Regions from separate parts of the Desulfosporomusa polytropa genome, predicted to be linked through region 1. Evidence: riboswitches for the same ligand, from Rfam matches in the RefSeq annotation. Region 1 holds a riboswitch; the other holds the start of a gene.
What was found. Region 1 has a riboswitch for cyclic di-AMP ahead of ACZ449_RS12270 (4-hydroxy-tetrahydrodipicolinate reductase). Riboswitches for the same ligand answer to the same signal wherever they lie in the genome.
Positions count from the first base shown of each region.

Region 2: it holds a riboswitch for cyclic di-AMP, as region 1 does, so the genes downstream of both, ACZ449_RS04795 (C40 family peptidase) here and ACZ449_RS12270 (4-hydroxy-tetrahydrodipicolinate reductase) in region 1, are expected to answer to the same signal.

Region 1 covers NZ_AP042400.1:2,219,345-2,227,652, reverse strand. The annotation lists gene ACZ449_RS12290 (cysteine desulfurase family protein) at 1-9, shown strand, start outside; gene ACZ449_RS12285 (hypothetical protein) at 304-558, opposite strand; gene ACZ449_RS12280 (hypothetical protein) at 970-1,437, opposite strand; gene ACZ449_RS12275 (YtrH family sporulation protein) at 1,425-1,763, opposite strand; cyclic di-AMP (ydaO/yuaA leader) riboswitch at 2,223-2,354, shown strand; gene ACZ449_RS12270 (4-hydroxy-tetrahydrodipicolinate reductase) at 2,494-3,261, shown strand; gene ACZ449_RS12265 (DUF1694 domain-containing protein) at 3,738-4,331, shown strand; gene ACZ449_RS12260 (ClC family H(+)/Cl(-) exchange transporter) at 4,559-6,130, shown strand; gene ACZ449_RS12255 (hypothetical protein) at 6,453-6,800, shown strand; gene ACZ449_RS12250 (hypothetical protein) at 6,933-7,214, shown strand; gene ACZ449_RS12245 (ArsR/SmtB family transcription factor) at 7,563-7,913, shown strand; gene ACZ449_RS12240 (MBL fold metallo-hydrolase) at 8,125-8,308, shown strand, end outside.
Region 2 covers NZ_AP042400.1:669,468-677,775, reverse strand. The annotation lists gene yyaC (spore protease YyaC) at 22-615, opposite strand; gene ACZ449_RS04805 (HD domain-containing protein) at 688-1,257, opposite strand; gene ACZ449_RS04800 (ABC transporter ATP-binding protein) at 1,302-3,023, opposite strand; gene ACZ449_RS04795 (C40 family peptidase) at 3,171-3,821, opposite strand; cyclic di-AMP (ydaO/yuaA leader) riboswitch at 3,844-3,982, opposite strand; gene ACZ449_RS04790 (glycosyltransferase family 2 protein) at 4,080-5,039, opposite strand; gene aroH (chorismate mutase) at 5,178-5,543, opposite strand; gene ACZ449_RS04780 (hypothetical protein) at 5,645-5,947, opposite strand; gene ACZ449_RS04775 (HyaD/HybD family hydrogenase maturation endopeptidase) at 5,975-6,457, opposite strand; gene cybH (Ni/Fe-hydrogenase, b-type cytochrome subunit) at 6,469-7,191, opposite strand; gene ACZ449_RS04765 (nickel-dependent hydrogenase large subunit) at 7,211-8,308, opposite strand, start outside.

The DNA of each region.
Region 1 (8,308 bases):
AATAAATAGTAAAACCTTCGTGTAGTTGGTTATTCAACCCGACAAATTCCTGTACTTGACTTGATAATTCGTCTTGATTTAATTGATTTGAAACAATAATGAAGAGGTGCTAAAAAATATTCCATTTTAGTACCTCTTCATTTGTGCATTGGTTGACACGATAATTACTCATCACATCCACGTTTACTATCTCCTGTTTAGGATGATAATAAATCGGAAGCAAATATTAGATTTTTTGTCTCTATCCTACACACATGCTAAACAAAAAGATTCGTAAGTCTATCAATGGGTATGTCGGCTACTTTATACAATAGCAACGTCTTCTATGCCTTCTCTAGAAGCTGCAACTTTCTGCCTATCTTTTTCATCAATATGAGGATATATTTGCTCAAAATCATTTATGATGTTATTCCATAGGCGTTCATTTGCCTGGCTATTATTTTCTTTCAAAGGTTGATTATGAATGGCGCGACTTATATTGTCCAAACCAGTTGTATAGGATGCTTCTTGCGTTATAGCAATATTATCCTGATTATTACTCGTATTAATATTTCCCATAATGTGCCTCCCATCTTAGATTATTTGCTATATATATACTGGCCATAATTCGTTGCTATATACATTCAGTTTCACCCCAAATTTTAGCATGTATATTTGGGGGATATATGTATAAAAGGATACAAGGGGACGGTTTGTTTTGTTTCCTTACTATTGAGGATTGACCGTATTGATGATAAATGTTAGAAGGAGACAGGTTTACTGGAATTTTAGATAATAGCATATACTCGAAGCGGTTAATAATCCATTAATTAACCTTCAGGGTCACAAATTGCTCAGCAATAATACGGCAAGATAAAACACCGCAAAATAGTAACTGTGATCTTTATGGATATTGCTTGATGGGGAATCATGTTGATTTGCTATTGCATGAAGAAGCGGAAGGACTATCAAACTTTTCACTGTTCAGTATCATATTTGTTTTACTAAAATCCAAAGTTGAACTACTTCGGCAATGACAAGTCTATTCACATGTGCCTGGTATTCAATGTTTTGTAAGCGCAATATTCTATTATCGATCATTGCAATGACTAAGTCCCAATCAATTGTTTTTACTTCTTTCCCTAATAAAATATTACATCTATCTTTAAGAGCTTTTTCAAGACTAAGTCGTTCTAGGTAATCACCATCGAATTCTAGGCGAATGTTTATATCTTTTACGAGGTATCTTCTATGATTAATCACTTCTTCTAATTTTTGTAATCGGACTTCCCTGTCAGCAATGGCACTTTGTAAATGGTGAACTTGTTCATGAAATTCATCGATCTTATAGCTGACAATTAAGGTTATAAAAATAATACCTATCAGTATACCTAAAATAAATCCAGTTCCTAAAAATATTCCATAAATTCGCTGCCGTGATTTTTTTATTGGGTCCATAGTTGCCCACATCTTTTTATTAGAATCACCAAGCTTTGCCCAATGTTGGCACCGCATAGTGCTGCTATAATGTAAGTTAATTGTCTAATTATTGCTTTTAACTCACCTTTAAAAATCCCTTGTTCTAGTGCTTCGAAGGATGAAAATGTGCCTCCAAGACTTACGGCTACAGCCCAGATTTTAAGGGATATAGCTACATCAATCATTGTTTTTAGTGGTGGCTTATTGCACACTAACGCAGCAAGACTAGCGCAGCTGCTCGCTCCTGCTACTATACCAAAAGAGACCAGAAAATGATGAATTATATTGTGAATAAATTGTTCCAATTTCTCAACCCCTTTTTTAGTTCTCAATAATCATAGTAAAATATAGTTCAAGATATATATGCAGCAAACTTGATGTCCTAACACCAAAAAAGCCTTGTTTCTATTGAAATCGGCGACAAATTTACACTCCTATAGAGATCTCACAACTGCATTTACAGGTCCTGATGGTTGATTACCTGTTCAGGACGGACTACATTTGTAGCTAGTTCTGACTAGGCTTATACGATATTTGCATGAATCGTCCATTTGGGAGAAAATATATTTTTTGCAATTAAATGGAATTAAATAAATTGACGATACTATAATAAATAATGTACAATATAGAAAAGTATAATTATGTTTATGGAGGAGCCTGTCACCAGAGGCTTCTCTTTGCCTTTTTAGAGATGACTTATGCGAGGAGGTTGGTTTCAAATGTGAAGGCGACATGTGATACGGCTATGGAGTTTTACTTAATCCATAAGGCAATCGCCGAGTTCCTTTTAGTGGAAGCGGGGGACCCGTTTTTGGGGTGAATCCTGTGAAACAGGTAGGGCAATTTCTTTCTGCCCGAATCCGTCAGCTAACCTCGTAGGCGTTGAAAGAGAAGGATATATTAGTCCTGCCAGTACTAAAAAAACAGTTTTTTTAGTGTCCTTCTCAAAGACTGATTTTATCAGTTAGGCTACCATCTTGCAGGAAGAAGGTAGCAAAAAACTAATGAATTGCAGTTTTTAAGGAGGAGTTAGTATTGAAAAAAATTAGAATTGGTATTTTCGGTTTTGGGAAAACGGGAAAAGTTATTGTTAATGAATTCTTGAATGACAGTCAATTTGCATTGACATGGGTGATTCGTAAAGGTTATGAGGACCGTCACAAATATGCAAGCCGATTGTTGGGATATGAGTTTGATGCAGGTAAGATTTTTTCTGTTGAGGATGTCGATAATGATTTTTTTCATGAAAGGCCAGTTGATGCCCTTGTTGATTTTTCGAATTCTTCAGGGGTTTATTTATACAGAAAGGTAGCGGAAGCAAGAATTCCAATTGTATCTGCTATTTCAAAATATGAACAGGAGGAAATCAATCTAATAAAATCCTTTGCAAAGTTTAATTCGATATTATATTCTCCAAACATTACACTAGGGATTAACGTTTTGATGGTAGCAGCTCAAATTTTGCAAAAAATAGCGCCTCATGCAGATATTGAAATTGTAGAGGAGCATTTTAAGGGAAAACGTGAAGTATCTGGAACGGCAAAGAAAATTGCGAAATTACTTGGTCTCAATGAGGAAGAACACCTAAATTCTATTCGTGTTGGTGGAATCGTTGGGCGTCATGAAATTATCTTTGGGATGCCCAATCAAACTATACGGTTGCAGCATGAAAGCATAAGTAGGGGAGCATTTGGTCAGGGGGCTATTTTTGCAGTAAAATGTCTTATTGGCCAACCCCCAGGATTGTATACTATGGAAACAATAATTGCTGAGATGTTTAGACAAAATATTCCGGTGTATTGATTTTACTTTAACGACGCTTTTGGCCTTTGGTAGCTAGATAATGCAGCAACCGAAGTTGCAATTTACGAATTGATTTATGATGGGAGCATATCAGTAAAAACAACGCTGAGGAAAGTAAAGTATTTGAACAACATCATAGAGCAAGACCATCAATTTATCTTAATCGCTGAGTCAAGACTCCCGCCTCTACAGGCGGCGTCAGTTCAGGTGGAGTAGACTCTCCACCTGAACCCCCAATGTTTCAGCTTTGCTGAAATGAGTTCACAACGAAAGGTTAAGCCAGTGCTGGAATTTAATAGTCTTGGGACTGTGGAGAAAACAATTTGCGGAATTGAGACTATGCATATGATTAGAAAAGGGCAGGTGGTGGGTCAAGTGTTTTTTTTGAAGGAATTGGTTTTTTATAAATAATTATTTATTGTAAAAACTATGAAGTGTAATACTGATAAACAGATTATAAAATGTGGGGGATTCCTATGGATGAAGGCATTCGATCGGAAGCTATAAGTGCGTGGGGACAAAAGGATAGGCTTGAAAAGGCTTTAATGGTTGGAATGCATGGAATAACAGAATTTAAGCATGATGAGAAAGTGTATTATTTAGGTGAGTTTAAGGAAAATGTGATTAGACTGCTCTCCAAAAAGCAAGTGTCTGAGGCAGTTATTTATCCGGAAATAATTCAAGCTTTAAAAGATAAAAGAGCTACCACGATGATGATGGATGGAAGCATTAGACTCTGCTTTATTGAGAAATATAAAAAACTAGCTAGAAAAATGAATAAACTTTGTATAGTACGTAGTGATCCAGAGTTTAAGGGGTCAACAGGATTAATGGTGATCAGTGACGACGTAGTAGACATGCCTGTTATAACTGTTGAAGAGCGGAGCGTTCGGTTAAAACGACTCGGGATGTCTTCTGCCTTAATTAATTCAGTTGGTAAAAAAGTGTGTAAAAAATGCTTGAAACAAATTTTGAAGTTCGCTCCTCAGGAGGCTTCAAATTATAATGAACTTACTTTTTTAGATCGTATTAGTGGAGACCGTTGCCCAGTTCATCAAGTAACGAAATAAAGCAATGCATTCGTCTAGGCTGGATGCATTGCTGTGTTGACAGTCAGATTGTGTATTGGTCTAAATTAACGGAGTTAATGACAAGTCCTCCAAAAAGAGAATTTTTAGTTGACAATATTCAAACCCAATGACAAAATAAAGTGTATTGCATGTGGCATGGATTTCATATTGATATATAATGTTATTATCAAGGCCATACTGCAAAGTTTATCCAGAGGAAGTTTTTTATGCATACACGTAACACAAGTAAATTTTATTACGCTTTAACTCATTGGCATGATTTTCGTCTCAAACTATTTGGTGAAGGCATTTTAATTGGTGCTATTACCGGAGTGATTATTGTATTATTTCGCTATTTACTTGAGCAAGCGGAACTATTGCGCAGTATTATCTATGACCATCTGAATGCTGGTTCTTGGCTGCTTACAGTATTGTGGTTTGTTGGTTTACTAGGTATTGCTTATATACTAAACTGGATTGTTAAGACAGAACCTATGTCTGCAGGTAGTGGTATTCCACAGATAAAAGGCATTATATTGGGTTTGATGAAGATGAACTGGCTACGAGTAGTAATCAGTAAATTTACTGGCGGTATTCTGGCGATAGGCGCTGGATTGTCTTTAGGTCGCGAAGGTCCGTCAATTCAGCTTGGTGCAGCTTTAGGACAAGGTATGAGTCGACTGTTCGGCAGGACAAGGATGGAAGAACGTTATCTGCTGACAAGCGGAGCCAGCGCCGGATTGGCAGCAGCTTTTAATGCTCCTTTGGCAGGCGTAATATTTTCTTTGGAAGAACTGCATAAAAATTTCTCTCCAACGGTGTTAATGTCTACGGTAGCTGCATCCTTGACTGCAACTGTAGTATCGCAGAGTTTTTTTGGAGATAACCCTGTATTTGACTTTTCGGGACTACCTATTTTTCCTGTTCGTTATTACGGTTTGTTAATTATGCTTGGCATTATAACAGGGCTATTGGGGATTGTATTCAACCGAGTATTAGTAAAGAGCCTAGACTTTTATGGAAAACAAAAGTTATTATCCGGCATGAACAAAGCGGCATTTCCATTGGTTATTGCTGGAATATTCGGATTCGTCTTGCCGGATATTCTTGGCGGCGGTAATAATTTAGTCGCTGACATAGCCTCCGGCAAATTTAACCTGACAGTATTGAGTGTACTCCTAGTAGCCAAATTTCTATTTACAATGATTAGTTATGGTTCAGGTGTCCCAGGCGGTATTTTTTTGCCGATGTTAGTTATTGGTGCATTAACAGGAGGCGTATTTAGCGAGGCTATTATTCAGCTTGGGGTAATGGATTCCTATTATGGCACAAATATTATCGTGTTAGCTATGGCTGCATATTTTGCGGCTATTGTGAAAGCACCAATTACAGGCAGCATTTTAATAATGGAAATGACTGGTTCTTTTGATCATATGCTTTCATTAATTGTCATATCCATGACTGCCTATCTTGTTGTCGATATTGCCAAATCCAAACCCATTTACGAAGAGCTTCTGGAACGTTCTCTTACTTACTGTGGCAAATCGCCAGCACATATTGTTTCCCAGAAACGTATGCTTATAGAAGTCGTTGTTTGTATCGGGTCGAAACTTGATGGTAAACAAGTAAAAAATATTAACTGGCCGTTGCATTGCCTGGTGGTAAGTATAAAACGCGGCGAGATAGAACTGGTACCTAAGGGAGATACCAGGATAATCACCGGTGATTATCTGTATGTAATGGTAAACGCGGATCAAATACCGAAAATTCACGAACTTACGGGCGAATGCATACCATAAGGGACATGTTTGTATCGGTCCTGATGATGTGAAAATAGGTCTTGAATTTATTTGTGAAATAATGTAATATATTATTATATTACATTATTTCACAAATAAGAACTACCAACTTGTTTCTATTGGTAAGTTGTTAAGCGAAAATATATGTTAAATATGCATGAATTATGTAAATGAAAGCTAGACTGATTAATAGCTTAATGTATAGAAATAAATATTGTAAGTAAGTTACAGGTGGAGTCTGCACAAAGGGCTTCATCTTTTCTTTTTTTAGAATAATAATGTGATTCCAAAGAAATATATGTCAAATATAGAAGGGATTACTATGAAATTTATCGGGGCTGTTTTATTTTTCTTAATGCTGAATGGCACGGCTTATGCAATTTCTCCGGTTACGATTGATGTGATCAAAGAGGCGCAACATTATGGACAGAGTCATGTGCATAGCCAACAAAATGATTTTTTGCGACCATGGGTATCTTATGAGGAAAAAGCTGAGAGACTTAATGAGACTGTTGAACATTCATGGTTATATACACCTTTTCTATTAATAGCTACAGATGCCCGAGAAAAAAGCTTGAGGGGACAAAACGCTGAATTGGCGGACAGTGAAAAAATATTGAACGACTATGCTGGGACGTCAGGTTGTGCGAAAACCATGCATTCCTTTTAATATTCACCTAAAAGTGGGGAATGAATGGCGTTTTCAATCTAATTTTATCTTCTCGAAGCCTCGACCTAGACAGTTTTTGATGCTAAAGTGGAGAATGAAAATTAGTGATTTCTGTTTTCGCACAGTCTGACGTTGAGTTTTAGTGTTGTTTTATTTGGAACCGAACCGCATTTTGGACAAAAAGCTAAGGTAATGCTCGAACAGGATAAGAAAATTATTAAAGCTTATGAAGTTGTAATTCCACTGGAAGCGGAAAAGATTTCCTGGAATTCTAATAAGTCAGCTTATAGGCTACAGTGCTATTTTTATTTTTGGGATAAGAAAGTTGCTCGCGATAAACCAATGATATTATCGATTGTTACTGGTGACAAAAAGGAACATCATTTTTATTTTGCTGCTGCAAATATTAAATAAGGCAAAAGGGTTGAGGGTGAATCTTGTGCAAGAAGCTAATAGTTATCAATGGTACAATGGGTGTTGGCAAGAGCGCGGTATGCAGACAGCTGCTTAAGAAGCTATATCGCACATTCATCTTCCTTGCCATATGTTACAAACTAGTATATTATACAATCTCAGCTTTCGCAAATCCAAACTGAACTTAATCCAGCAGCCTTCTGAAGTTGAATTTATAAATGAAATTATGGGTATAGCATTTCTAGTGTTCGCTGAACAGAAAAAGAAGAAAAAATTATTGGTGGAACTTGACAAATAGATTATATTTATAAGATAATAGTTATAGACTTATAGTTAAGAGGTATATTAGTGAAAGACCATTTAAAAAACATGGCTGAAGTCCTTAAATCCCTTGGTGATGAGAAAAGATTAAAAATAATAAAAATGCTTGTTTCGAATGTTAATGAAGTTTATTGCGTTTCTGATGTGGCTCAACAACTTGGCATCTCTCAACCTGCCGCCTCTCAACACATAAAGATTTTAAAGAATGTTGGGATTCTTGAGGAGAATCGAAGGGGTTTTAGAGTCTTCTATACAATTAATTTGGATGTATTGACTGAATACAAAAAGGATATAGATGAACTGTTTAAGAAAGCCTTTGAGAAATGTCAATATGATTTCTCTTGTGATAAATGTCCTTATAATAACAAGTGTCAATAATCAGAATATATTGTCTTGACTATAAGTGTATACTTATAGTCTTATGGATAGAGGAGGGTACTGCATGAGCTAATACATAATTTCTACAATCTATATAAATCTCTGATGAATCGTTGCCTTACTTATGCATAGCTTACAAAAAATGTTTTTAATTTGCACGGCTCTTTGAGTCTAAAGTATTTATAAAAATCAGGTAGAGGTGAAGATACTTATGAAAAAAGAAAATCCATTATTAGAGGTTGATGAAGTAAAAATAACGATAATCATGGATAATACAATCGACGCATTTATGACAGGTAATGAAATTGTACATAGATTTAATATGTCTAAATCCCCACTTATTGCAGATGATGGTTTTTCAACACTTATAGCAGAGCATGGTTTTTCAGCGATGA
Region 2 (8,308 bases), 1.5 Mb from region 1:
TTCTGTTTATGTTTCAAGTATTTACTTAGCAACTGACTGCGTACAAATAGACATTTTATCCACTACTACCGTATTAAGGGCCTCAGTAATAGCTTCACCAATAACTTTACTAAGTTTCATCACTTTGCCTAAGGACGTGCTTTGTAGATCCAGATATCCAATCTGGCTTTGAGCATTGACTACACCGATAACTGAAATATCACCGATAGTAGGCAATCTGTTGCCTACTGCAATCCCTGCGGCCAAACCGCCCTGCCAAATTTCAATATTATCAACTTCATGACTTTTCCCCAGACAGGCATCAATGGCAATAATGAGGGGATGATGATAACGGTGCGTTATACTATTTAACGTCTCTACAAAGTTACCTGCATGAACTGGATGTTCTAATGTACCATACACATTACACTCCGTGTTTTCTTCAAGATAGGTACCGACTAATGGCCCTAAAGCATCACCTGTATATCGATCAGAACCAATACAGAGTGCCACAATTGGCCGCAAACATAATCCGTCTTGACGTTTCAATAGTACTATCAAATGTTCAAATAATTGTTTCCGGACATCGAGGTCATACAAATTAACAGTAAGCTTATTAAGGACATTTTTTACCATTCTCTCTCTCCTCTTAGCTATCTCATTAATCTATATGCAGCTTATGTCCAGTTTATGTTTGGTCTTAGTTACCTATCCTATCAGCGGTAGTTCCTGGTATTCAGGCATTTTCACAGCCTGAGCGAGTGCTTCAATGATAAAGGCAACATGGTCCTTAAAGTCAACTTTCATAGCTTCGGCACTTGTTGTCATGGTTTCACGATTGACAGCGCGAGCAAATGCCTTATCTTTGAATTTCTTCATAACTGATTTTACCTCTAAATTGTCAAGACTTTTATCAGGACGCACCAGTGCGCAGGCGATAACAAACCCAGTCAGTTCATCTACTGCTAATAATGTTTTTTGCAGTAGTGTCCGCTCTGGCTGCCAATCACGAGCGTGAGCCTCTACATCTGTGGCAAACTGACTGTCATAGCCAGCAGCAGTAAGAATTTCTCTACCATGATTCGGGTGATCATCGGGATATTTCTCAAAATCAACATCATGAAGCAGTCCAACCGCCCCCCAGTATTCAACATCTTGACCAAATTTAGCGGCATAGGCTCGCATCGCAATCTCAACTGCTAAACAATGTTTTAAAAGCACTTCGCTTTGAACATGGCTACGTAACAGTTGCCACGCTTCTGATCTACTATAGTTCATGCTAAACCTCCTAATTATGTGGATAATGATCTAACTTTCCGAGTTTATGTGCAATACAAGTTGCCAAGCTGGACTGCCCGAGCATATAAGCCACCTTTATCAATAAGTTCCTGATGAGTGCCGGTTTCTGCCACCCTGCCGCCTGACAAATACACCACCCGATCTGAAGACATAATTGTTGACATACGATGGGTAATAATAAAGGCTGTTCGTCCCCTGCAGGTTTGCCGAATAGCTGACATAACCTGTTTTTCGGTATGAGCATCAAGGGCCGCGGTCGGTTCATCAAAAAGTAATATGGCAGGTTCAGTAATTATCGCTCTGGCAATAGCAATCCGCTGGCGCTGACCACCAGACAAATTTCCGCCCAATTCTCCCACTATCGTATTATAGCCTTGTGGCAACTCCCTAATAAAGTCGTAAGCATTAGCTAACCGAGCTGCTTGTTCAATCTCACTTACGGTTGCAGTGGGCCTGCCATAGCGAATGTTTTCCACAATAGTGGTGTTAAATAACACCGGCTCCTGCTGAATGAAACCAATCTGTCGCCGCAAATCACCAATTTTAAGTTTTTTAATATCTATTCCATCTATATAAACAGTTCCTTTATTAGGATCGTAAAAGCGTAAGAGTAGATTGGCAAATGACGATTTACCCGCCCCACTGGGTCCAACAATAGCAACCACTTCACCTGGCCGCGCAATAATGTTGATATTTTCCAATATCAGGTTGCCGGTTTGGTACGCAAATGACACATCTTTAAACTCAACTAATCCCTCAGCCTTAGGCATCTGTAAATAGCCATCAACCACAGACGGAGTTTGTTCATTAAGTAAGCTGTTAATACGTCCCCAGGCTACCACACCAAGTTTCAGATAAGTTAGTGCTTGGCTGATTTTGCGTACAGGCATCGGAATATTGATAATATAAACAAGAAAAGCAAACATTCCACCGATACTCAGATCGCCCTGAATAACCTCCCGACCGCCGTACCAAACGATAATAGTTAAACCGATAGCGGCAAGAAATTCTACTAATGCTACCAAAATTGCGCTTAATCGCTGAGTTTTTAGTAAATCACTAGCTGCTTGCTGAATCTTGTCACTGAATTTTTTGTATTCATAATCTTCCCGAACATAACTTTGCACGATGATCACCGATAGCAATGATTGTTGAATAATGGCTGTAACTTTAGCAAGCGTATGGTCAACAATTACCCCTAAACGGCCAATTTTATTATTAAAAAAGCTAATGGCAATAATGATAAATGGTAAAGTAGCAAAAGTCACCATAGCCAGTTCCCAATCAAAATAAATCATAATTGCTACGATAGCCAACAGATTAAGTGACTCAACAATAGCATCAGGAATGCCTACTGTAACTGCCTGTTGAATAAATGAAAGATCATTGGTAAATAACGAAATAAGCTCTCCGGAAGAATTCTTCATGAAATAGGCATAATCTAACGATTGCAGCTTACTAAACATGTCCTGACGGAGTTTAGCCAACATCTTATTAGCAGCTTTAGCCATACTATATCCATAAAAATAGGAAAACAAACCACGAATGAGGTATAGCATCATGATACCCGCGGTAATCAAATGCAAAAACGTAATATTTCCCCCGGTCAGCGCATCGTCAATAAGCATCTTAACTACCAGCGGCGCCGCCAAGCCCGCTAAACTTGCAACAATAAAACACATTACAGCTGTTAAAGCTAATAACCAATATGGTTCTATAAACTTTCGCCAATAAAAACTAAACATAATCTATCTCCACTTAATACTGCTTAACTTGTCCACTTATATTGTCGCAGTTACTAGCATTAAATACAAGTACTTATGTAAAAATCCGCCCATTAATACTTGTATTTAAACTAAAAAAGGAAGGCCAACAATGCCTTCCTTTCTAGTTTACATCACCCGTCGAGCACCAATATAGCATGAACCCCAGTAGCCACTATCTAGACTATCAATTCTTACACCACTGCTAGACGTCGCACTGATAAATCTACCATCACCAATATAGATGCCACTGTGAGATGCTCCTGAAGTATAGGTGCTAAAAAACACCAAGTCTCCAGGTTGAAGACGACTATACGATACATGCCGTCCAACTTCAAATTGTTCATCAGCCATTCGAGGCAAATAAATACCGCTCTGAGCAAAAACATAGCGGGTAAAACCAGAACAGTCAAAACCGTCAGGGGTCGTCCCCCCAAACACATACGGTACCCCTCTGTAACTCAAGGAAGTCTGTATGATACGCCTTACCGAAGCGGTAGAGGAATCACGACTGGCTGGAATATCCCGTCCCATCAGAGCACGGTAGGTTTGCGCTCCAATCACACCGTCTGTTTCAAGACCACGTTCTTTTTGGAATGATTTAACAGCATTAACCGTTAGAGTTCCAAAATCGCCATCTGCTGTACCAGCATTAAAACCCAGATTATTCAGCTGAGCTTGAATAGCGGCTACATCATCTCCCTGGTCGCCAGCCTCATATGTTCCCGCCGCATAGGCAAAAGCAGTTGTACCTAAAAAGAGGCATAAAGCGACAATAATCCTGGAAAAATTGTGCAAATTGGTTTCTCCTCTCACTGGCCTCCGAGGTTAGCTGACGGGTTAGGGTTGCAGGCACCCTACTTGAAAAGCTGGCGCTTATCAAGTTTCACCCCCTTAACTTGGTTCCCCCGTACCTGAGCTGGATTCGGCTTTCTATAATGCTCTTATTTATTATTATTCGACTTAAACTTAAAAATTCCTTCCCAAAACCGTATTTTTTTTACATTTATTAGGTCAACTATTTTTTTCACCAACAGTTCACTCTTTATTTTTTGCCGTTTGTTGGCCAATCTCAGCCCGCAGCCAGTAGAGTGGACGCTGTTTTACTTCTTCAAATATCCGTCCAACATACTCACCAATAATACCAATTCCCGCCAATTGCACCCCCCCAAGTAGTAGAATACTAGCGGTAATTGTTGCCCAACCAGGTACAGCCTCAGCAGTAAAGAGTTTTATGTAGAGAACATGCATAGTTAGGGCAATGCTGCCAAATCCCAGTATAATGCCCATATAAAATGCAAAACGAAGTGGTGTTTTCGAATAAGCAGTAATCCCGTCAAGGGCAAAATGCAGCATTTTTTTTAATGAAAATTTAGATTGTCCGGCAAACCGTTTAGGAGCAATAAATTCAATATTGGTTTGACGGTAACCGATCGCACTAATCATGCCGCGAATAAATCTGGCTCGTTCCCGAAAGCGCCGAAAACTGTCTACCACCTGCTTATCCAACAATCTAAAATCAGAGCCACCCTCTGTAACCTGGACATTAGATAGGGCATTCATTAGCTTATAAAACATACCTGAGGTAATGTTCTTAAACCAGGATACACCTTCGGTATTTATCCTAACGGTTTGGACAACCTGAAAACCTTCCTCCCATTTACCAATTAGTAAAGGTATCATTTCCGGCGGATGTTGCATATCACCATCCATGGTAATAACCGCCTCTCCCTGGGCATGATCCAGTCCACAGGTTAAAGCCACCTGATGGCCAAAATTGCGAGCCATAATAAGCGCCCGCACCCGCTTATCAGCAGTAGCTAAACGCTCCAAAATAAGTGGAGTAGCATCGCTTGAGCCATCATCAACAAAGATAAGTTCAAAACGATATGACATTTGCTCCATATGTTTAACAACTTCGTTGTAAAAGTTATCAACATTATCCTGCTCATTATATACTGGCACAACAATAGATATCGAATTATTCATTACGCTCATTAATATGCAAACCTCCTTGTCACCACTATATTATTACATTGCTAGCATGTGATTGCAATTATACTCTATAAAATAAAACATAAAACCTGCCTTGCAAATTGCAAAACAGGTTTTATCCATAAGACGGTAATCTTATCATTATCGTTGAATATCTTGACGCAAATTAGCAGCACCATGTAGATAAACATGCTTAATGTCATGTTGCCCAAGATCAGTATTCCACAAAACCAGTACGCGGATACAAAGCGCCGGCGCATCAGGGCATTCGATTTCTTGCGTCCCAAATAGCGGTACTTGCGTCCAACCAGCCTTTCTTGCCCCGGCTGCCGGAAAGGCTGCATCTAGATCAGGGGTTGAGCTAAAGATTACTGCACCAATATCCTCGGTATTCAGCACATTTTCCTGTGAGATTGCCACAAGAAGTTCAGCGACATGTTCAAAGATTTCTTCACGATTATTAGTTGTAACAGTTGTTGCACCACGAATACCGCGTAATATAATCAACCACTCCCCATGAAAGAATTACGTTATACCATTATATATTATACGCATAAAGTATTCTTTTTCCTGCTAGTATGTATATTGTTTTTGTAATAAATCCTGTATTACGGTTTATTACACCGGCAAGAGTCACAATCATGGCATCGCCACCAGCCACATTCGGGGCAAACTGCATCTGATTGATTAAGTTCTATGTATTGCCCTTGCTCATATTCTTGCCAGCAAAAAATAGATCCTGCTACTTTTCTCAACTTCACGGCCCGGGTATCTACCCAAAGTTTTTGGTCAAAGACTGTAATTAATAACTCATGACAATTCTTTTCCTGGTTATACCGGTAATCCTCGGCAGGAAATACCTCTGGTTCTTCTCTCAGGGTAAGAATAACATACAGAACACGGTAGTTCAAATCCCCACCTCCCGCATTTGTAGATTACTATGTATGCTGAAGGTAGTTTATACCCCAAGAATCTAAAACAGCAAGCGTCCGTAATACAGCCTGCTCAATAGTCGGTTGCACAATCTGACTCAGTTCAAGACCAATATCAATAACAGCGGGCTGAACGCCCAAAACGACTATTTCTTTTACTGGCTCTGCTAAAAGCTCGAGCGCTGTTAGCACATCCTGAACCCCTAATTCGTGCATAGATACCTTTTGTTTAAAATAAACCTTAACTTCCTCATTGGCAAATTGATAAAACTCGCCAGGCTGTCCGCCGCCGTTTACCGCATCGATAATCAACAGACAATCGACACCAGCAATAAAGCGTAGTAGTTCCATTCCGAGAGTGCCGCCATCAAGAATTTGCACATGTTCCGGGAATGTATAGCGCCGGGTGATTTCTTCAATCACCCGGACACCAAACCCCTCATCTTGCATTAAGATATTGCCAACACCAAGAACAACAATTTTTTTCATAGATAGAGCTCCTACTTTGCCTTGCATTTCTTAGTATCTATTATATCCCCTACATCATCCGGCTCTTCTTCCATATATTTAATGCCCGAAAACATAGCAGATATCTCGCTGCCTTTTTCTGTAAAATCAGCCCTGATGGCCATATATACATGCACAATGACAAACAGGATGATAAACCAGGCAACAAAATGATGAATCATGTGTACCACATATTCATTGACCAGCCAGTTATTGAAAGGACCAAAGATTTTTGCCAAAAAGCGGTTAGGCTCAACCATATAATACATGGCGAAACCGGTTATGATCTCAATTAAAAACATGAAATACACCGCTAAATAGCCTGACCTAGCCAGCGAATTTCTTAAATAGGGCCGATGTTTGCCGCGCATAAACATATAATGCATTTGGGTATCCATAATTCCTGTCCAATACAGCTTTGTCCAGGGTTTAGGCAACAACCTATCGCCTGGATTAATAATAAAGCCGTAAATGCGCGGGATAAAGGAGATAACAAGGATATACGCAGCGAGAAAGTGGATATATCGTATCATCTCCATTGACATAATATTAGTAACGGCAAAAGTAGGTTCCATCCCCTGTGTCCCCAGGAAAAAAGGGTTACCGATGTACAGCCCGGTAACAAATAGGATAAATACGCATATTACCATGACCCAGTGGAAAATCCGTGTCCATGGGCTAAACAGGTAATAGGGTTTCATGGCTCCTTGACGCATGACCGGTATCCTCCTTTTCCTATAAATACGGGTCTGTGCGAACTACCGTAATTTCCTTGCCCTCTTTGTCAAATAGATGGGTCGCGCAGGCTAAGCATGGATCAAAAGAATGAAGCACCCGCAGTATTTCAAGCGGTTTTTCGGCAATTTTTACTTTGGTTTCCATCATGCTGGCTTCATAAGCACCATGACCAGATTTGTCATCCCGTGGGCAAGCGTTCCAGGTTGAAGGAACAATAGCCTGATAGTTGTCGATTTTTCCATCCTTAATGGTTACCCAATGGCTAAGACCACCGCGCGGTGCTTCGTGTAGACCCACACCTTTAGCTTCCTTCGGCCAAGTTGCCGGATCCCATTTAGCCGTATTGGCCACTGTAGTATCACCGGCTTTGATGTTATTTATCAGCTTATCAAAGAAGTATTTGTTTATGTAGGCACTCAGTTGAGCATCCAGCCCGCGGATTGCTGTCCGCCCCACCGTGGTAGGCATCCAGGTCTCCGGTGGTAAGTTAAGAAGTTTAGACACAGCATCAATTTGATCAACAATAAGCTTTTCGGCCCAAGTTGGCTGCTGAATAAGGCCCTGTTTAACCTTAGTATATACAACAATATACTTAGCCAGCGGACCAACTTCAGCCATTTTACCATTCCATTTAGGAGTCTTAATCCAGGAATATTTACCAGTTTCGTCAAGATATTTCCAATTGGTTTTGGTCCCTTCTTTAGGACCGGTATATTGCGGGTTAGTAACACCACTCCAAGGATGAAGATCTTTTCCAGCTTCAGGATAATTGTACCAAGAATGTTCAACACCTTCAGCCAAAACGTTCGGATCAGTTAAGTCTTTGCCTTCAAGCGGATAGAAGGTAGCTTTTGCCACACCTTGGCCAAAGTTTTCAACAACACCACTTGAGTTGACTAATAAATTTTTAAAATAATCGCCGTTAGCAACACCGTTATATTTTTCTTCCGGAAAATCTCCAAATGATAATACCCTTTGTCCGGCCAATCCACCACCGTCCACATAGCCTGCCTTAACAAATAAATCGCCAATTGCCAGTAGATCAGGAATATAAAAATTATTTACCAGGTCTATACCCAGATTAACTGAGGTGCC